Regions from separate parts of the Isoptericola sp. NPDC056605 genome, predicted to be linked through region 2. Evidence: predicted binding sites of a transcription regulator. Region 2 holds the regulator's gene; each other region holds the start of a gene.
What was found. The regulator LexA, encoded in region 2, represses DNA repair genes until DNA is damaged. The targets are predictions, from matches to a motif close to TCGAACANNTGTTCGA.
Positions count from the first base shown of each region.

Region 1: ACFQ8Y_RS03405 (DUF222 domain-containing protein) is a predicted target of LexA. The motif match lies at 2,087-2,102, and genes of this name have one in related genera.
Region 3: uvrA (excinuclease ABC subunit UvrA) is a predicted target of LexA. The motif match lies at 1,925-1,940, and genes of this name have one in related genera.
Region 4: ACFQ8Y_RS01425 (DUF222 domain-containing protein) is a predicted target of LexA. The motif match lies at 2,070-2,085, and genes of this name have one in related genera.

Region 1 covers NZ_JBHTVT010000002.1:127,686-131,844, reverse strand. The annotation lists gene ACFQ8Y_RS03415 (glutamate-1-semialdehyde 2,1-aminomutase) at 1-1,206, opposite strand, end outside; gene ACFQ8Y_RS03410 (dTDP-4-dehydrorhamnose 3,5-epimerase family protein) at 1,382-1,960, shown strand; gene ACFQ8Y_RS03405 (DUF222 domain-containing protein) at 2,144-3,733, shown strand; gene ACFQ8Y_RS03400 (class I SAM-dependent methyltransferase) at 3,705-4,159, opposite strand, start outside.
Region 2 covers NZ_JBHTVT010000037.1:17,639-21,797, reverse strand. The annotation lists gene ACFQ8Y_RS22185 (DUF5302 domain-containing protein) at 1-77, opposite strand, end outside; gene nrdR (transcriptional regulator NrdR) at 135-641, opposite strand; gene ACFQ8Y_RS22175 (LysM peptidoglycan-binding domain-containing protein) at 746-1,075, opposite strand; gene lexA (transcriptional repressor LexA) at 1,345-2,181, shown strand; gene ACFQ8Y_RS22165 (L-lactate dehydrogenase) at 2,233-3,192, opposite strand; gene ACFQ8Y_RS22160 (ATP-dependent DNA helicase) at 3,202-4,159, opposite strand, start outside.
Region 3 covers NZ_JBHTVT010000009.1:154,478-158,636, forward strand. The annotation lists gene uvrA (excinuclease ABC subunit UvrA) at 1-1,895, opposite strand, end outside; gene ACFQ8Y_RS11630 (YciI family protein) at 2,039-2,335, shown strand; gene ACFQ8Y_RS11635 (TerC family protein) at 2,395-3,525, opposite strand; gene ACFQ8Y_RS11640 (TerC family protein) at 3,522-4,159, opposite strand, start outside.
Region 4 covers NZ_JBHTVT010000001.1:324,492-328,650, forward strand. The annotation lists gene ACFQ8Y_RS01415 (isocitrate lyase/phosphoenolpyruvate mutase family protein) at 88-873, shown strand; gene ACFQ8Y_RS01420 (S66 peptidase family protein) at 919-1,959, opposite strand; gene ACFQ8Y_RS01425 (DUF222 domain-containing protein) at 2,143-3,624, shown strand; gene ACFQ8Y_RS01430 (MazG nucleotide pyrophosphohydrolase domain-containing protein) at 3,675-4,010, opposite strand; gene ACFQ8Y_RS01435 (LuxR C-terminal-related transcriptional regulator) at 4,038-4,159, opposite strand, start outside.

The DNA of each region.
Region 1 (4,159 bases), on a different contig from region 2:
CAGCAGCTCGGCGAGGAACAGGGTGCGATACGCCTGCGAGGGCGCGCCGTCGTGGTCGCGGGTGCCGAAGACCAGGCACGCCGGATGCCCGGACACCGTCACCCAGCCGGTCAGCCCGGCGGCGTCCACCACCTGCTGCACCCCGGCGCGCAGCCGCTCGCCCTGGGTGGCCATCACGCCGGGCACATCGCGCGCGGCGTACTCGCGGTGCACCGCCAGCCACGCCGCGAGACCCGCCGTCTCCGCGCCGTGGGTGGTGGAGAGCAGGAAGACGCGGCGCGCGTCCGTCGCCAGCCCCCCGAGCTCCATGAGCTCCCGCCGGCCCGCGAGCGCCGAGACGGCGAACCCGTTGCCGAGCGCCTTGCCCCACGTCGACAGGTCCGGCACGACGCCGTACACGGTCTGCGCGCCGCCGGCGGACCACCGCATCCCGGTGATGATCTCGTCGAACACGAGCACCGTCCCGGTGCGGTCGCACAGGGCGCGCAGCCCCTCCAGATAGCCGGGCGGGGGGCTCGCGTGCGCGGTCGCGGCCTCGAGGACGACGGCGGCGACCCGGCCCTCGTGCGCGGAGAGCAGCGCCTCCACGGCGGCCAGGTCGCCGTACGGGAAGCGGACCGTGAGGTCGCTGATCGCCCGCGGGATCCCGGCGTCCATCGGGGTCGTGCCGATGAACCAGTCGTCGGTGGAGAAGAACGGGTGGTCCGCGCAGACGGCGACCAGGTCGCGGCCCGTGGCGGCGCGCGCCAGCCGGACGGCCGCGGTCGTGACGTCGGAGCCGTTCTTCGCGAACTTCACCATGTCGGCGCCCGGCACCTGCGCGCAGAACGCCTCGGCGGCCTCCAGCTCCCACCGGCTGGGCCGGGAGAAGCTCACGCCGTCGGCGATCGCCGCCGTCACGGCGTCCACCACGGGCCGGAAGCCGTGGCCGAGCGTGACGCTGCGCAGCCCCATCCCGTACTCGACGTACTCGTTGCCGTCCACGTCCCACACGTGCGCGCCCGCGCCCCGCGCCAGCACCGGGGCCATGCCCTCGGGGTACTGGTCCGCCCCGCGGGCGTAGGTGTGCGCGCCGCCCGGCACGAGACGGTGCAGCCGGGCCTGCGCGGCCGTGGACCGCTCGAAGGACCGGACGGGCTCCCCGGGCTGCGTCGGGTCGGGCTGCATCTGGTCGGGCTGCGAAGCGTGCTGCGCCAGCTGTGTCATGGTGCCCCCGGGTGTCGGGAGGTGGGTCGTAAGCCTGGTGGGGCCGGCAGGGGGCCGGCCCCGCCGCCAGTCTGCGGCGCGTCCCGGCGGCGTTGAAGGCCCCGCGGGCCTTTTCATCCGGGCCCCCGGCCGACTTCACCCGACCGGGTCGCGCCCGCTTTCGTAGCGTGTGGACATGCAGGTGCTGCCCACCACCCTCGACGGGGTGCTGATCCTCGCCCCCACCCCGCACCGCGACGAGCGCGGGCTGTTCACGCGCACGTTCGACACCGCCACCGCCGAGCGCGCCGGCCTCGACCCGGCGGCGTTCGTGCAGGACAGCCAGTCCCGCTCGCGGCGCGGCGTCGTGCGCGGGCTGCACGGCCGCGTGGGGGGCGGCGAGGCCAAGCTGGTGCGCGTCGCGCACGGCGCCGTGCACGACGTCGTCGTCGACGCCCGGCCTGGCTCGCCGACGTTCGGCCGGTGGGAGGCGTTCCGGCTCGACGACGTCGACTTCCACGTCCTGTACGTGCCGCGCGGCTGCCTGCACGGCCACCAGACGCTCACCGACACCGCGGACGTCTGCTACCGCATCGACGCCGAGCACGACCCGGCCGAGGACGTCGCCGTGCACCACCTCGACCCCGACCTCGGGGTCCGGTGGCCGCTGCCCGTCTCGCTCGTCAGCGACCGCGATGCCGCCGCCGGGTCGTGGGTGGCGCTCGTCCAGCAGCTCGGCGGCGCGACGTCGGGGCCCGGCGCAGACGTGCTGTAGGCCGACGCGGGCACGTGCGGCACGCCCCTCCCCGGGGACGCACCGCGGCGTGGCGCCGCGGCGAACCTGCCCCTCCCCCTGGGGACGACCGACTCCTCCACAGGTCTCGCCGGCACCCGAGATGGTTCGAACGTCCGTTCGATAGCGTCCTTCGTGTCACGGCGCGCCGACCGAGGAGGGACGATGCCCGCCACCACCGCCCCTGCTCCGGTACCCGCCGTCCCGGCGCTGCCGAGAGCCACACCGGCGTCCCGGCTGCTCGATGCCCTGGCCACCCTCGAAGGCGGGCTCGCCGCGCTCGCGGCGGCCGTCGAGGAGGCCGGCCTGCACGACGTCGGCCGGGACGTCCTCGAGCAGGCATCCGGCCGGCTCAGGACGCTCGGCACCCGGGTGGACGCCGCCCGGTGGCGCGTGCTGCCCGCGCTGGAGTCGGACGTCCGGTGGTCGCTCGACGGGTCACGCACCTTCGCGCACTGGCTCGCCCGCGCGGAGAACGTCGGGCTGGCCACCGCGCGCCGCGACGTCCGCACGGCCCACGCCCTGCGCGACCTCCTCCCGGCGACCGGTGCCGCCGCGCTCGACGGTCGGCTCGGCGCCGACCACCTGCGCGCCATCGTCGACGTCGCCCCGACCTCCGAGGCCCGCCGCGACGCGCTCGTCGCCCCCGCGCCGACCGCGAGCGAGACGGACGGCGAGGCGACGGACGGCGAGGCGACAGACGGCGAGAACCCGGAAGCGCCGGACGCCGCCCTCGCCCCACCGACCGGCGAGGAGCACCTGCTCGCCACCGGCTCCTGGTACACGCCCGCGCAGTTCCGCCGGCTGGTCCGGCGGTTCGCATACGTGACGGACCCGGAGTCGGACGAGCGGGGCTACGCGCACGCGCGCGAGAAGGAGTTCGTCGATCTGTCGCCCACGTGGGACGGCTACCACCTCGCCGGGTTCCTCACGGAGGAGCACGGCCAGGTGCTGCGCGCCGCCCTCGACGCCGTGTCCGGCCGCCCCGGCGCCGGGGAGACCCGCACGCCTGCGCAACGACGCGCCCAGGCCCTCGCCGACCTCGCACGCGTCACCCTCGACGCGGGGAGCGTGGGGTCGGGATCCGCCGTGCGGCCCCACCTGACCGTCACCGTCTCGGTCACCGAGCTCCGCCGCCTGCTCTCCGCCGGCGCCCCCGACGTCGGCTCCTCCGCCGCGAGCTGGGCCGAGTCCCTCGGCGTCGACCCCGCCGAGTTCGTCGACGGCCGCGGCCCGCTTCCCCCGTCCCTCCTGCGCCGCATCGTGTGCGACAGCGAGGTGACGCGGGTCGTCCTCGGCCCGGAGTCGCAGGTGCTCGACGTCGGGCGCGCCCGGCGCACCGTCACCGGCCAGCTCCGACGCGCCGTCGTCGCCCGCGACCGGCGGTGCACCTGGCCCGGCTGCGACGAGCCACCGTCGCGCTGCGAGGTCCACCACGCCGTGACCCACTGGGCGGACGGCGGCAGCACGTCCGTCGACAACTCCGCCCTGCTGTGCCGGCACCACCACGACCGCGTCGACGCGCTCGGCATCACCATGCGTCGCGACGGCGGCACGTGGCTCTTCACCGACCGCCACGGACGCTCCGCGTTCGGCACCGCACCACCACCTGCCGCGGCGGCGTCGAACCCCCGGCAGCCGGAAGCACCCGCGGCCCGGGCGCCCGCGGCCCGAGAGCCCGTGACGCGGATACCCGTGGCTCGGGACTCCGTCGCGGTCGCGACGCTCAGCGACGGTGACCGCGGTCCCGGCTGAGCGGCTCGACCTCGACGGGCTCGGGCTCCACGACCACCCAGCGACCCCCGAGCGCCTCCACCTCCGGATGCGCGAACCGCACCTCGTCGAGGAGGTCGGGCACCAGCAGCAGCACCCGGTCGGGGCGGATCTCGGCGAGGATGTCGGGCCCGAGCACGGGCACCCGCGGCCCCGGGCCGCCCGGCATGGACCTGCCTCGCTTCGCGGGGGACGCGTCCACCACGGCGAGCACGTCATCGGCGGTGACCCCGGCGAGCGCGAAGAGCGCGACCGCGCGCGACGCGGCGCCGTAGGCGACGACCTTCCCCTCGCTCGCGTCGAGCCAGTCACGGAGCGCCGCCGCCGACCGGGCCACCTGCCGTTGGAGCACCGACACGACCGCCGGCTCCGTGGTCCCCGCCGCGGCCTCGGCCGCAAGCTCGGTGG
Region 2 (4,159 bases):
ATCACGGTCACCTCGTCGTCGGTCGGGGTGGGTGTGCTCGCGCGGCGGGCCGCGTGGCACCTGGTGCCGTCCAGCATGCCCCGGCGGCCTACCGGACGCCAGGGCATTTCACGCGGACCGGACGCGCCTCCCGCTCAGTCCGTCGCGCCGCGCCCCGCCGCCGCGGGCTCGCCGTCGGCCGCCGACCCGCGCGCCTCGTGCTCCGCCCGCAGCGACGTGATCGCGGTCTCGAAGTCCTCCAGGGACTCGAAGGACTGATACACGCTGGCGAAGCGCAGGTAGGCGACCTCGTCCAGCTCGCGCAGCGGCCCGAGGATCGCGAGACCGACCTCGTTCGCCTCGATCTCCGGCCGACCGGAGGCCCGCAGGGTCTCCTCGACCTTCTGCGCGAGGACGGCGAGGTCGTCGGAGCTCACCGGCCGGCCCTGGCACGCCTTGCGCACGCCCGCCACCACCTTGTCCCGGCTGAACGGCTCGGTCACCCCGGAGCGCTTGGCCACCGACAGGCTGGCCGTCTCGATCGTGGTGAACCGACGCTGGCACGCGGGGCACTGGCGCCGGCGACGGATGGACGCGCCGTCGTCGGAGGTGCGCGAGTCGACGACTCGTGAGTCCGCATGGCGGCAGAACGGGCAGTGCATCGCTGGTCTCCTGCGCTCGGCTCCGGACCGGCGCCCGGCTGCCCGTCAAGGTAAGCGGCGGGCGACCGTCCGCGCAAGCAGGATCCCTGGGAGCGGCGATGCCGTCAGTCCAGCGGGAGCAGGACCACCTGCCCGGTCTGGAGTTCCGCCGAGGTCAGCCCGTTGAGGTCGCGGAGCTCGGCGACGACGTCGCGCAGGTCGTCCCCCGTGTCCCGCACCTGCTGCGCGTACTGCCACAGGGTGTCGCCGGGCGCCACCGTCTGGAGCCGCACCTCGACGCCTGCGCCCGGCGCCTCCGCCACGGCCCGCTGGCCGACCAGGCCCGCGCCCACGAGGACGAGGAGCACCAGTGCCGCGACCACCACCCGTCCCCTGCGGGTCAGCCGGAGCCCTCCGAGCCCGAGGAACCCGTGAGCGTCGCTGGTGCTGCGCACGTTCTGCATCGTCCTGCCTCCGGTCCACGTGGTGCCGCGATGGGCGGCCGCTCCGTCGAGCATCCGTCGTCGAACACCCGTTCGTCGAACACCTGTACGTCGAACTGCTGTACTAGGTGTACCACGTCGGGGCGACACGGTCGAGACCTGATCGAACAGATGTTTGATGTCGGGCCGGAACTGGCTTAGAGTGGCCGACAGCGCGATGGAAGGTTTGTCGGATTTCATCGGCCCGCCCACGGGCCGCGCCCTGCAGGACGGAGAACGCGATGACCAGCGGACGGGACCAGGCCCCGGCGTCCACGACGACGGCGACGTCATGGGCAGCCCAGGACGAGACCCCCGGGGAGGCGGCCGCGTCGACGGTCCCGGCCGGCACCACCACGACCGTGCTGGCGTCGGTGAGCGAGCTCTCGCCCTCGTCCGACCGCCTCACGCCCCGCCAGCGTCGCGTGCTCGAGACCATCCGCAGCTCCGTCGAGGCGCGCGGCTACCCCCCGACCATGCGCGAGATCGGCGAGGCCGTCGGGCTGGCGAGCCCCTCCTCGGTCAAGCACCAGCTCACCACGCTCGAGCGCAAGGGCTACCTGCGCCGTGACCCCAACCGGCCGCGCGCGATCGAGGTCGTCGACCTCGAGTCGCCCGCGACCGGCGGTGCCGTCCCCGACGCCGACGCGGCGCCCGGGTTCGTGGCGGGGTCGCTCGCCGCCTCCGACGCGCAGCCGGCCCAGGCACCGTCGTACGTCCCGCTGGTCGGCCGGATCGCCGCCGGCGGTCCCATCCTCGCGGAGCAGGTCGTCGAGGACGTCTTCCCGCTCCCCCGGCAGGTCGTCGGCGACGGGGACCTGTTCCTGCTCAAGGTCGCGGGCGACTCGATGGTCGACGCCGCGATCTGCGACGGCGACTGGGTGGTCGTGCGGAGCCAGCCCGTCGCCGAGAACGGCGAGGTCGTCGCCGCGATGATCGACGGCGAGGCGACGGTCAAGACCTTCAAGCAGGCCGGCGGGCACACCTGGCTGCTGCCGCAGAACGCCGCCTACTCGCCCATCCCGGGAGACGAGGCGCAGGTGCTCGGTCGGGTCGTGGCGGTGCTGCGCAGCCTCTGAACGGCGCTCCGCCCCGGCCCCGCCCGGCGCCCCGCGTCCGGTCCGGTCCGGTCAGAAGCCCAGCCGGCGCTGCACGGCCCGCATGCTCTCGGCCGACGCACGCAGCCCGGCGACCTCCTCGTCCGACAGCGGGGTGTCGATGGTCTCCCCCACGCCGCGCCGGTCGACGAGGGACGGCACCGACAGGCAGACGTCGCTGATGCCGTAGAAGTCGTCGAGGCGGGAGGACACGTTCATCACGCGGTGCTCGTCGTTGAGCACCGCCTCGATGATCCGGGTCGCCGCCAGGCCGACCGCGTAGTTGGTCGCCCCCTTGCCGGCGATGACGCGGTAGGCCGACTCGACGACGTCGGTCGCGATGCGCTGCCGGGCCGGCGCGTCGAGCGGCGGGCGACCCCGGAAGGGCCGCCAGTCCAGGAGGGGCACGCCGGCGATCGTGGCCGAGCTCCACAGCACGATCTCCGAGTCGCCGTGCTCGCCCGCGATGTTCGCGTGCACGTTCCCGACCGCGACCCCGCAGTGGCGGGCCAGCGCGTCGCGCAGCCGGGACGAGTCGAGGACGGTCCCGCTGCCGAACACCCGGCCCCGGGGCAGGCCGCTGATCTCCTGCGCCGCGTAGGTGACGACGTCGACCGGGTTGGTGACCATGAGGAACACCGCGTCCGGGGCCACCTCGAGCAGGCCCGGCAGGATGGAGCGCGTGAGGCCTACCGTCGCCTCGGCCAGGTCGAGGCGGCTCTGGCCGGGCTTCTGCTTGGCCCCCGCCGTCACCGCGACGATGTCGGCGCCGCGGCACACCTCCACGTCGTCCGAGCCGTCGATCTCGGCCTGAGGGATGAACATCCCCCCGTGCCGCAGGTCGAGGACCTCGGCCTCCACCTTCGCGCGGTTGACGTCCAGGAGGGCGACGGACCGGGCCGCGCCCCGGGCCAGCGCCGCGTACGCGAGGGTGGAACCCACCGCGCCCGCTCCGACGATCGCGAGCTTGGTCGTCCTGCGTGTCTCGTCCACGGCCCCACGCTAGGTGTCGAGACGCCGGAGCGCAGCGCGGACGAGCTCGCCGTCCGTGGTCGGCCAGAAGTCCGGCATGGATCGGGTGAGGAACGACCCGTAGCGCGCGGTCGCGAGCCGGGGGTCGAGGACGGCCACGACCCCTCGGTCGTCGCCCGTGCGCACGAGCCGGCCGGCGCCCTGCGCCAGCAGCAGCGCAGCGTGCGTGGCCGAGACCTGCATGAACCCGTTGCCTCCCGCCTGCTCCACGGACCGCGCCCGCGCCGCCTTCACCGGGTCGTCCGGGCGCGGGAACGGGATCCGGTCCACCAGCACCAGCTGGCAGCTGGGCCCCGGGACGTCGACGCCCTGCCACAACGAGAGGGTGCCGAACAGGCAGGTCGCCGGGTCGTCGGCGAACGCCTTCACGAGGGTCGGAAGCTGGTCGTCGCCCTGGCACAGCACGGGGACGTCCAGCCGCTCGCGCATCGCCTCGGCCGCGGCCTGCGCCGCCCGGCGGGACGAGAACAGCCCGAGGGTCCGTCCTCCGGCGGCCTCGATCAGCCCGGCGATCTCGTCGAGCTGGGCGTCGGTCGTCGGCTCCCGACCCGGCGCGGGCAGGTGCCGCGCGACGTAGAGGATCCCCTGGCGCGGGTAGTCGAACGGGCTGCCGACGTCGAGACCCGTCCAGTCGGCCGTCTCGTCCGTCCCGCCCGAGCCGGCGAGGCCCAGCGACCGCGCCACCGGGTCGAACGTGCCGCCGAGGGTGAGCGTCGCCGAGGTGAAGACTCCCGTGGCCTCGCCCAGCAGGTGCGTGCGGATCAGCCCCGCCACCGCCAGCGGCGCCGCGTGCAGGCGCGTGACGCCGTCGCCCGCCCAGGGCGCGTTCTCCGGCGGGCGCGAGCACCACAGCACGTCCGCCGTCGTGTCCTCCGCCGCCATCCGCTCCGCGACCTCGAAGAGCTGCAGGACGGCCGACTGAGCCATC
Region 3 (4,159 bases), on a different contig from region 2:
TCGATCCCCCGCAGGTTGTTCTCCCGGGCACCGACGACCGTGACCTTCCGGCCGGGGTCGGTCGCGCGGCGCTCCGCCGGCAGCGCGATGCTGCGCCGGCCGGAGAGGTAGGCGCCGGTCATCGAGCCCTCGGCCTCGAGGAGCCCGGCGTAGTCGCCCGAGTGCACCACGCGGCCGCCGTGCTCGCCCGCGCCCGGGCCGACGTCGACGATCCAGTCGGCCGCGCGGATGGTGTCCTCGTCGTGCTCGACGACGATCAGCGTGTTCCCGAGGTCCCGCAGGCGGGTCAGCGTCTCGATGAGGCGGTGGTTGTCGCGCTGGTGCAGGCCGATCGACGGCTCGTCGAGCACGTACAGCACGCCGACCAGGCCGGAGCCGATCTGGGTCGCGAGCCGGATGCGCTGGGCCTCCCCACCCGACAGGGTGCCCGCCGGGCGCTCGAGCGACAGGTAGTGCAGGCCCACGTCGACGAGGAAGCCGAGCCGGGCGTGGATCTCCTTGAGCACCTCGGCCGCGATGGCACGCTCGCGCTCGCCCAGCTCGAGCCCGTCGAGGAAGTGCTTGGCCTGGTCGATCGGCAGCCGGCACACGTCCCAGATCGACTTGCCCCCCACCGTGACCGCGAGGACCTCGGGCTTGAGCCGCGCCCCCGAGCACACGGGGCACGGCACCTCCCGCATGTACGCCTCGTACTTCTCCTTCGACCAGTCGGACTCGGTCTCCCGGTGCCGCCGCTCCAGGAAGGTCACCGCGCCCTCGAAGCCCGTGGAGTACTGCCGTTCGCGGCCCCACCGGTTCTTGTACCGCACGTGCACCTGGTGGTTGCGGCCGAACAGGATCGCGTCGCGGGCGCGCTGCGGCAGGGCGCGCCACGGCACGTCCATGGAGAAGCTCATCTCCTCCGCCAGGGCGGTGAGCACCCGCTCGAAGTATTCGGACGACGTCTGCGCCCACGGCACGACGGCGCCGTCGCGCAGGGTCCTCTCCTCGTCCGGGACGACGAGGTCGGCGTCCACCTCGAGGCGGAAGCCGATGCCGGTGCACTCCGGGCACGCGCCGTACGGCGCGTTGAAGGAGAAGGTCCGCGGCTCGATCTCGTCGAGCGCGAGCGGGTGGTCGTTGGGGCACGCCCGCTTCTCCGAGAACTTGCGCACCCGGTCGAGGTCGTCGATGTCGGCGTCGACGAGCTCTACCATGACGAGGCCGCCCGCGAGCCGCAGCGCGGTCTCCACCGAGTCCGTCAGGCGACGCTGGACGCCGTCCCGTGAGACGAGGCGGTCCACGACGACCTCGATGTCGTGCTTGAGCTTCTTCTCGAGCGTGGGCGGGCTGGTCAGCTGCACCACCTCGCCGTCGACCCGCGCGCGGGCGAAGCCCTGCGTCTGCAGCTCGGCGAACAGGTCGGCGTACTCGCCCTTGCGCCCCCGCACGACGGGCGCGAGCACCTGGTAGCGCGTGCCCTCCGGCAGCTCGAGGAGCTTGTCGACGATCTGCTGCGGCGTCTGCGAACGCACCGGTTCCCCGCACACGGGGCAGTGCTGCGTCCCCGCGCGGGCGAACAGCAGGCGCAGGTAGTCGTAGACCTCGGTGATCGTTCCGACCGTCGACCGGGGGTTGCGGTTGGTCGACTTCTGGTCGATCGACACCGCGGGCGAGAGGCCCTCGATGAAGTCGACGTCGGGCTTGTCCATCTGCCCGAGGAACTGGCGCGCGTACGCGGAGAGCGACTCCACGTAGCGTCGCTGCCCCTCGGCGAAGATCGTGTCGAACGCCAGGGAGGACTTCCCCGAGCCGGACAGGCCGGTGAAGACGATCAGCTCGTCGCGCGGGAGGTCGAGCTCGATGTTGCGCAGATTGTGCTCGCGGGCGCCGGAGATGACGAGGCGGTTGCTCACCCGGGCATCCTACGTCGGAGCGCCGACATTCGTACAGGCGTTCTATGCGGTTTCCGGTGCCTGACCGGTCACACCCGGACGTCCTCCCTGACCCCGCCTGGACGCCCACCGCCCGCACCGGCCCGGGGTGCTTGGATACGGCCATGTCCGTCTACGCCGTCACGTACGTCTACGTCACCGACCCCGACCGCCTCGCGGAGGTCCGGCCCGAGCACCGGGCGTTCCTCCGCGGCCTGCACGAGAGCGGCGCGCTCCGCGTGTCCGGCCCGCTGCCCGCCACGCCCGACGGCGAGCCCGGCGGCGCGCTCCTGGTCGTCGAGGCTGCCGACGCGACCGGGGCGCTCGAACTGCTCGCGGCCGACCCCATGCGCCGCGAAGGACTGGTCGCGCACCGCGCGGCACGTGAGTTCGTCCCGGTGATCGGCGGCTTCGCCGCTTGACGCCCGTCGACGACCGCGGGCCCCGGACGGCGTACCGTCCGGGGCCCGCGCTCGTGTCGTCAGCGCCCCGTGGCCTCCGGCCCCGGTGAGGCGGACGAGGAGGCGGACGAAGAGGCGGACGAGGAGCTGGACTCCGGCTCCGCGTCCTGCGTCACCGGCGTCGACGACGGCTCCGGGCCGGTCGCGTCCGTCGGGGCCGTCTCCTTCGCGGCCACCGCGGCCGTGCGCCGCGTCTTCGCCAGGCTCGCGACGGTGGCGATCGCGATCGAGCCGAGGATCACGGTCAGGGACAGCCAGATCGGGATCTCGGGCGCCCAGGCGACGTGCTCGCCCCCGTTGATGAACGGGAGCGTGTTGGTGTGCAGCGCCTCGAGGATGAGCTTGACGCCGATGAACCCGAGGATGACGGCCAGGGCGATCGGCAGGTACACCAGCCGCTCGAGCAGGCCGCCGAGCAGGAAGTACAGCTGCCGCAGCCCCATGAGGGCGAAGATGTTCGCGGTGAAGACGATGAAGGGGTCCTTCGTCAGCCCGAAGATCGCCGGGATCGAGTCGAGCGCGAACAGCAGGTCCGTCGAGCCGATCGCCACGAACACGACGAGCATCGGGGTGAACAGCTTCTTGCCGTCGACCACCGTGCGCACCTTGGCGCCGTCGTACTCCTTGCTCACCGGCAGCACGCGGCGCAGGAGGCGGATCGCGACGTTCTCCTTGAACTCCTCCTCGTCGTCACCGCCCGCCACCAGCTTCACGGCCGTGTAGATGAGGAACGCGCCGAAGAGGTAGAACACCCACACGAACTGCTCGAGGATCGCCGCACCGGCGAGGATGAACGCGCCGCGCAGCACCAGCGCGATGATGATGCCGACCATCAGCACCATCTGCTGGTGCTGCTTCGGCACCGCGAACCGCGACATGATGATCACGAAGACGAACAGGTTGTCCACGCTCAGGGAGTACTCGGTGAGCCAGCCGGCGTAGAACTCCCCGGCAGGGGCGGAGCCGCCCACGGCGAGCACGACCAGTCCGAACACCAGCGCCAGGGCCACGTAGAAGCCGACCCACAGGCCGCTCTCCTTCATGCTCGGCACGTGGGGGCGCCTGCCGACGATCGCGAGGTCGACGGCGAGCAGGACGATCAGCGCCGCGAGCGACGCCCACTCGAACCAGATCGGCAGCTCGTGGATCATGCATCTCCTTCGGAGGACGGGGCCACGACCGCGCGGGCCCGACGGTCGCGCCGGTCACGGGCGAGCGAGGCGATCGTCGTGACGGCGAGCACCACCACGATGAAGCCCAGCGACAGGGTGGTCGGGATCTCGGGGATGGCCTCGACGTGCTCACCGCCGTTGACGAACGGCAGCTCGTTGGTGTGCAGCGCGTGGATCACCAGCTTGACACCGATGAAGCCGAGGATCGCCGCCAGCCCGTAGTTGAGGTAGACGAGCCGGTCGAGCAGCCCGTCCACGAGGAAGTAGAGCTGGCGCAGGCCGAGCAGCGAGAACGCGTTGGCCGCGAACACCAGGTACGTCTCCTGGGTGAGGCCGAAGATCGCGGGGATCGAGTCCACCGCGAACAGGAGGTCGGCGCTGCCGATCGCGACCATCACGATGAGCATCGGCGTGATGAACCGCTTGCCGTCGATCTTCGTGGTCATCCGGTCGCCGACGTAGGAGTCGGTCGTGGGGAACACCCGGCGCGTCAGGCGCAGCAGGCCGTTCTCGTTCCACTCCTCGTCGTGGCCCGTGCCCGAGCGCGCCTGGGCGATCGCGGTCCAGATGAGGAAGGCGCCGAAGATGTAGAACACCCAGGCGAAGTTCGCGA
Region 4 (4,159 bases), on a different contig from region 2:
CTACCCGTGGAGAGCGCGCGCGATCCCGCACTGATACCCGCCCCTCGACCGCACCCCGTGTCGGCGCCCGTCGGTAGCGTGCCCGGCATGCGCGCCGACTTCCTCGCCCTGCACCGCCCCGGCGACCCGCTGCTGCTGCCGAACGCGTGGGACGCCGGGTCGGCACGGGTCCTCGCCGCCCTCGGCTTCGCCGCCGTCGCGACGACGAGCAGCGGGTTCGCCGCGACGCTCGGCCGGCCCGACGGCGCCGTCACCCGGGACGAGGCCCTCGCGCACGCCGCCGCGCTCGCGGCCGCCGTCGACGTCCCCGTGAGCGCGGACCTGGAGAACGGGTTCGCCGACTCCCCCGCCGACGTCGCCCGCACGGTCGCGGAGGCCCGTGACGCCGGCCTTGCCGGGGGCTCCGTCGAGGACGCGACCGGGCGCGACGACGAGCCCCTCTACGACCGCGCCCTCGCCGTCGAGCGCGTGGCCGCCGCGGCCGAGGCGGCCGGCGACCTGGTGCTCACGGCCCGCTGCGAGAACCACCTGTACGGCCGGGACGACCTCGCCGACACGATCGCGCGGCTGCAGGCCTACCAGGAGGCCGGCGCCCACGTGCTGTACGCCCCCGGGCTGCGCGACGCCGCAGCGATCGCGACCGTCTGCCGCGAGGTCGACCGGCCCGTCAACGCCCTGCTCGTCGCGGGCGGGCCCACGCCCCAGGAGCTGGCCGACGCCGGGGTCGCGCGGATCTCCGTCGGCGGCACGTTCGCCTGGAACGCCCTGTCCGCGCTGGTCGACGCCGCCCGCGAGCTCCAGGCCGGCGGGGTCGGGTTCCTCGACCGCACCGGCCCGGCGCGCGACGTGATGCCGCAGGCGTTCCGGGGCTGACCGCCCGCGGCCTCCAGGCCGCGACCGCCAGGAGGCGGCGAGCGGTCAGGGCACGAGGCGCTGGGTGATCGCCGACTCCTCGGGCCCGTGCTGGACGCGGGCGAGCGCCCCGTTCACCAGCGCGAGGTACGGCGGCACGTGCCCGCACTCGACGTCCGCGAGGAGCGGGATCCCCAGGTCCCCCAGCGCGTCCCGGACCGCGTCGTGCTGGGTGAAGCCGTCCCCGTCGGGCGCGTGCGTGCGGCTCACCAGCACCGCGTTCGCCGCGTCGAACCAGCCCGCGTGGCGCATCGCCCACAGGGCCCGGCCGACCGCGAACGCGTCCCACTCCAGGATGTCGAGGTAGACGACCAGGCCCTCCGGCGCGTGCTCCGCGGCGAACCGGGCCACGTCGCCGTACGGCGTGCCCGCGAGGAGCGAGACCGTCTCCAGGCAGCCGCCGATCACCCGCCCCTGGACATCGACCGGCGCGGCCGGGTCCTCGCCGTCGAGCCGCAGCCAGGAGCCGGCGGCGTCGAGCGTCCACGTCGACACCTCGGGCTCGTTCTCGTAGTCGTCCCAGCCGGACGAGCGGTACCGCCGCGGCGAGCGCTGCACCAGCTCCTCGCCCTCCTGCGCCGCCGAGGCGACCTCCCACCAGCCGAGCAGGCCGGCGGGCACGTCGTACGGCGTGTCCATGAGGTTCTGGCCGTGCAGCGTGGCGACGCCGGTGCGCAGCGTGAGGGGCAGCTGGACCGTCGAGATGTCGGAGTACCCCACCAGCCACGTCGGGTCCGCGGCGAGCGCGTCCCAGTCGAGTCGTCCCAGCAGGTCCGTCGCCAGCTCCCCGCCCCACGGCGGCACGACGGCGCGCACGGCCGGGTCCGTGAGCATCGTCGTGAGTTCCGCCGCGCGCACGTCCGCCGGGGCGCTGACGATCCCCTCGCCCGTGGGCGTCTGGCCGAGACGGACGTCGTAGCCCTTCGCGCGCACGACGTCGGCGGCGTGCAGCAGTCGCCGGTGGAGCGGGGTCGCGACACCCGCCGACGGCGCGGTGACGCCGATCGTGTCGCCGGGGCGCAGGGGGCGGGGGTAGCGGATCGTCATGGCCGGACTCTGCCCGAGCGCCGGACACCGGGGCAACGGGATTCGCGGGCCTCGACGGTTTTCCACAGGTGCGTATCGGGCCTGGTGCGGGGTCGGGTTCCTCGCTAGGCTCGAACACATGTTCGAGTCATGGCACGAACACAGGCTCTGACTCTCGCTCGACGTCGAGGAGGTGACGCGGGGATGTCTGCCGCAGTGCTCGAGCAAGCGCTCGACGACCTGCCGGTCGTCACCACGCCGTGGGACGACCTGCTCTCCCCGGTCGGCCCGACGACGGTCCACGACGTCTCGGTCGCCCTGGACGACCTGGCGCGGATCCAGGCGCGACTCGACGCCCTGGAAGGTGAGAAGCTCCTGGCCGTCGAGCGAGCGCGCCGGGCCGCCGCGCGGTGCGAGCCCGACCTGCTGGCGGGCGAGCAGCTGCGGGTGCTGCGTGCGGGTACGGCGCGTCAGCACGAGCTGGCCCGCCGCGCGTTCGTGGCGGACGTCGCGACCACGCTGCGGGTCGGCGAGCGGCAGGCGGACCACCTCGTCGAGACCGCACGGACCCTGACCTCGTCCGGTTCCGCCACGCTCGCCGAGCTGTGCCGCGGCCGGATCGGCGCCCGCCACGCGACGGCGATGGCCGACGTCCTCGCCGACCTCCCCGACGCCCAGGCTCGAGCCGCCGTCCAGGCCGAGGCGCTCCCGCGGGCGGCGACGGCGACGCCGGCCCAGTTCCGTGCCTTCCTGCGCCGTGCCCGGGACCGTGCGCACCCTGAGCCGTTCGAGCGACGGCACCAGAGGGCGTCCGCGAAGCGCGCCGTGTTCGTCGACCCCGCGGCCGACGGCATGGCCTGGCTCAGCGCCTACCTCCCCGCCACGACCGCCCACGCGGCCCACGACCGCCTGACCACCGCAGCACGCACCGCCCGAGATGCCGGAGACGATCGCACCGTGGGCCAGCTCCGCGCCGACGCGTATGCCGCTCTCCTGCTGGCCGGAACCGAGGCCTCGCCCGGTCCCCACCCCGACACGGTGACGCGCTCCGGTGCGCAGGTGTCCGGCACCGGTGCGGCGCGGCCCGGAGAAGGGCTGGCGGCAGAGCTGGTCGCAGGTCTCGTACCGGACCTTGCCGACCATGCCCGCAGAATCACGCCGCGGGTACGGGTCACTGTGCCGGTGCTGACGTTGCTCGGCCGCTCGGGCGAGCCGGCCGAGCTGACGGGTCACGGCGCGATCGACCCGGGGGTCGCGGCGTTCCTCACAGCCCGGGCGCCCTCGTTGCGCCGCCTGCTCGTCGACCCGGTGTCGGGCACGCTGCGGTCCGCCGACCCCGGCACGTACGCCGTCCCTGCGGCACTGCGCACCTACCTCGAGGCGCGCGACGGCACCTGCCGCTTCCCGGGCTGCACCCGCCCGGCCGCCCGCTGCGACGTCGACCACACGGTCGCGTGGGCCGACGGCGGGCGCACCACGGTCGACAATCTCGCCCACCTGTGCCGGCGCCACCACGTGCTCAAGCACGAGACGCAGTGGCAGGCACGGCAAGAGGCCGACGGCACGCTCGTCTGGACGTCACCGACGGGACGCATGTCCCGCGACCCGGTCGCCGATCCTGTCGATCTCACCGGGTGCGAGCTCACCCCACCGGAGCCCGTGGACCTGACGGACCCGCCGTTCTGACGTGCTCGGCGCGCACCCTCAACCGCGCGCCCCATCAACCCTGCGCACCCTCAACCCTCGGGGAGAAGCGTGTCCGTGCTCCGGTGTCCCGGCCAGGATCGTGTGGTGTTCAGCCGCATCTTTGCGGCCGCGGCGACCGTCAGGTCGACGCCGGTGGTGTTCGCGAGGGCGCACAAGTTCCAGATCACGTCGAACATCTCCAGCCCGAGGGCAGCCTTCGCATCCTCGACCTCGGCTGCCCCCGCGGCCTGCAGGGCGCGCACGGCGTCGGCGACCTCCCCGACCTCGGACACGAGGTGCAGCATCCGGGCCGCCGGATCGCTCTGGTCCCAGCCGTGGGTGGTGCTGAGCTGCCGGGCGTTCTCGCAGATCTCGTCGAGCGTCATGGCACTGGACGCTAGACCCGGCCACGCTCAGAGCATCCCGCGCTCGCGGGCGACGGCGGCGGCCTCGGTGCGCGACTGGGTGCCGAGCTTGGTGTTGATGTGCGCCAGGTGGGACTTCACGGTGGCGACGGAGACGAAGAGCTCGCGCG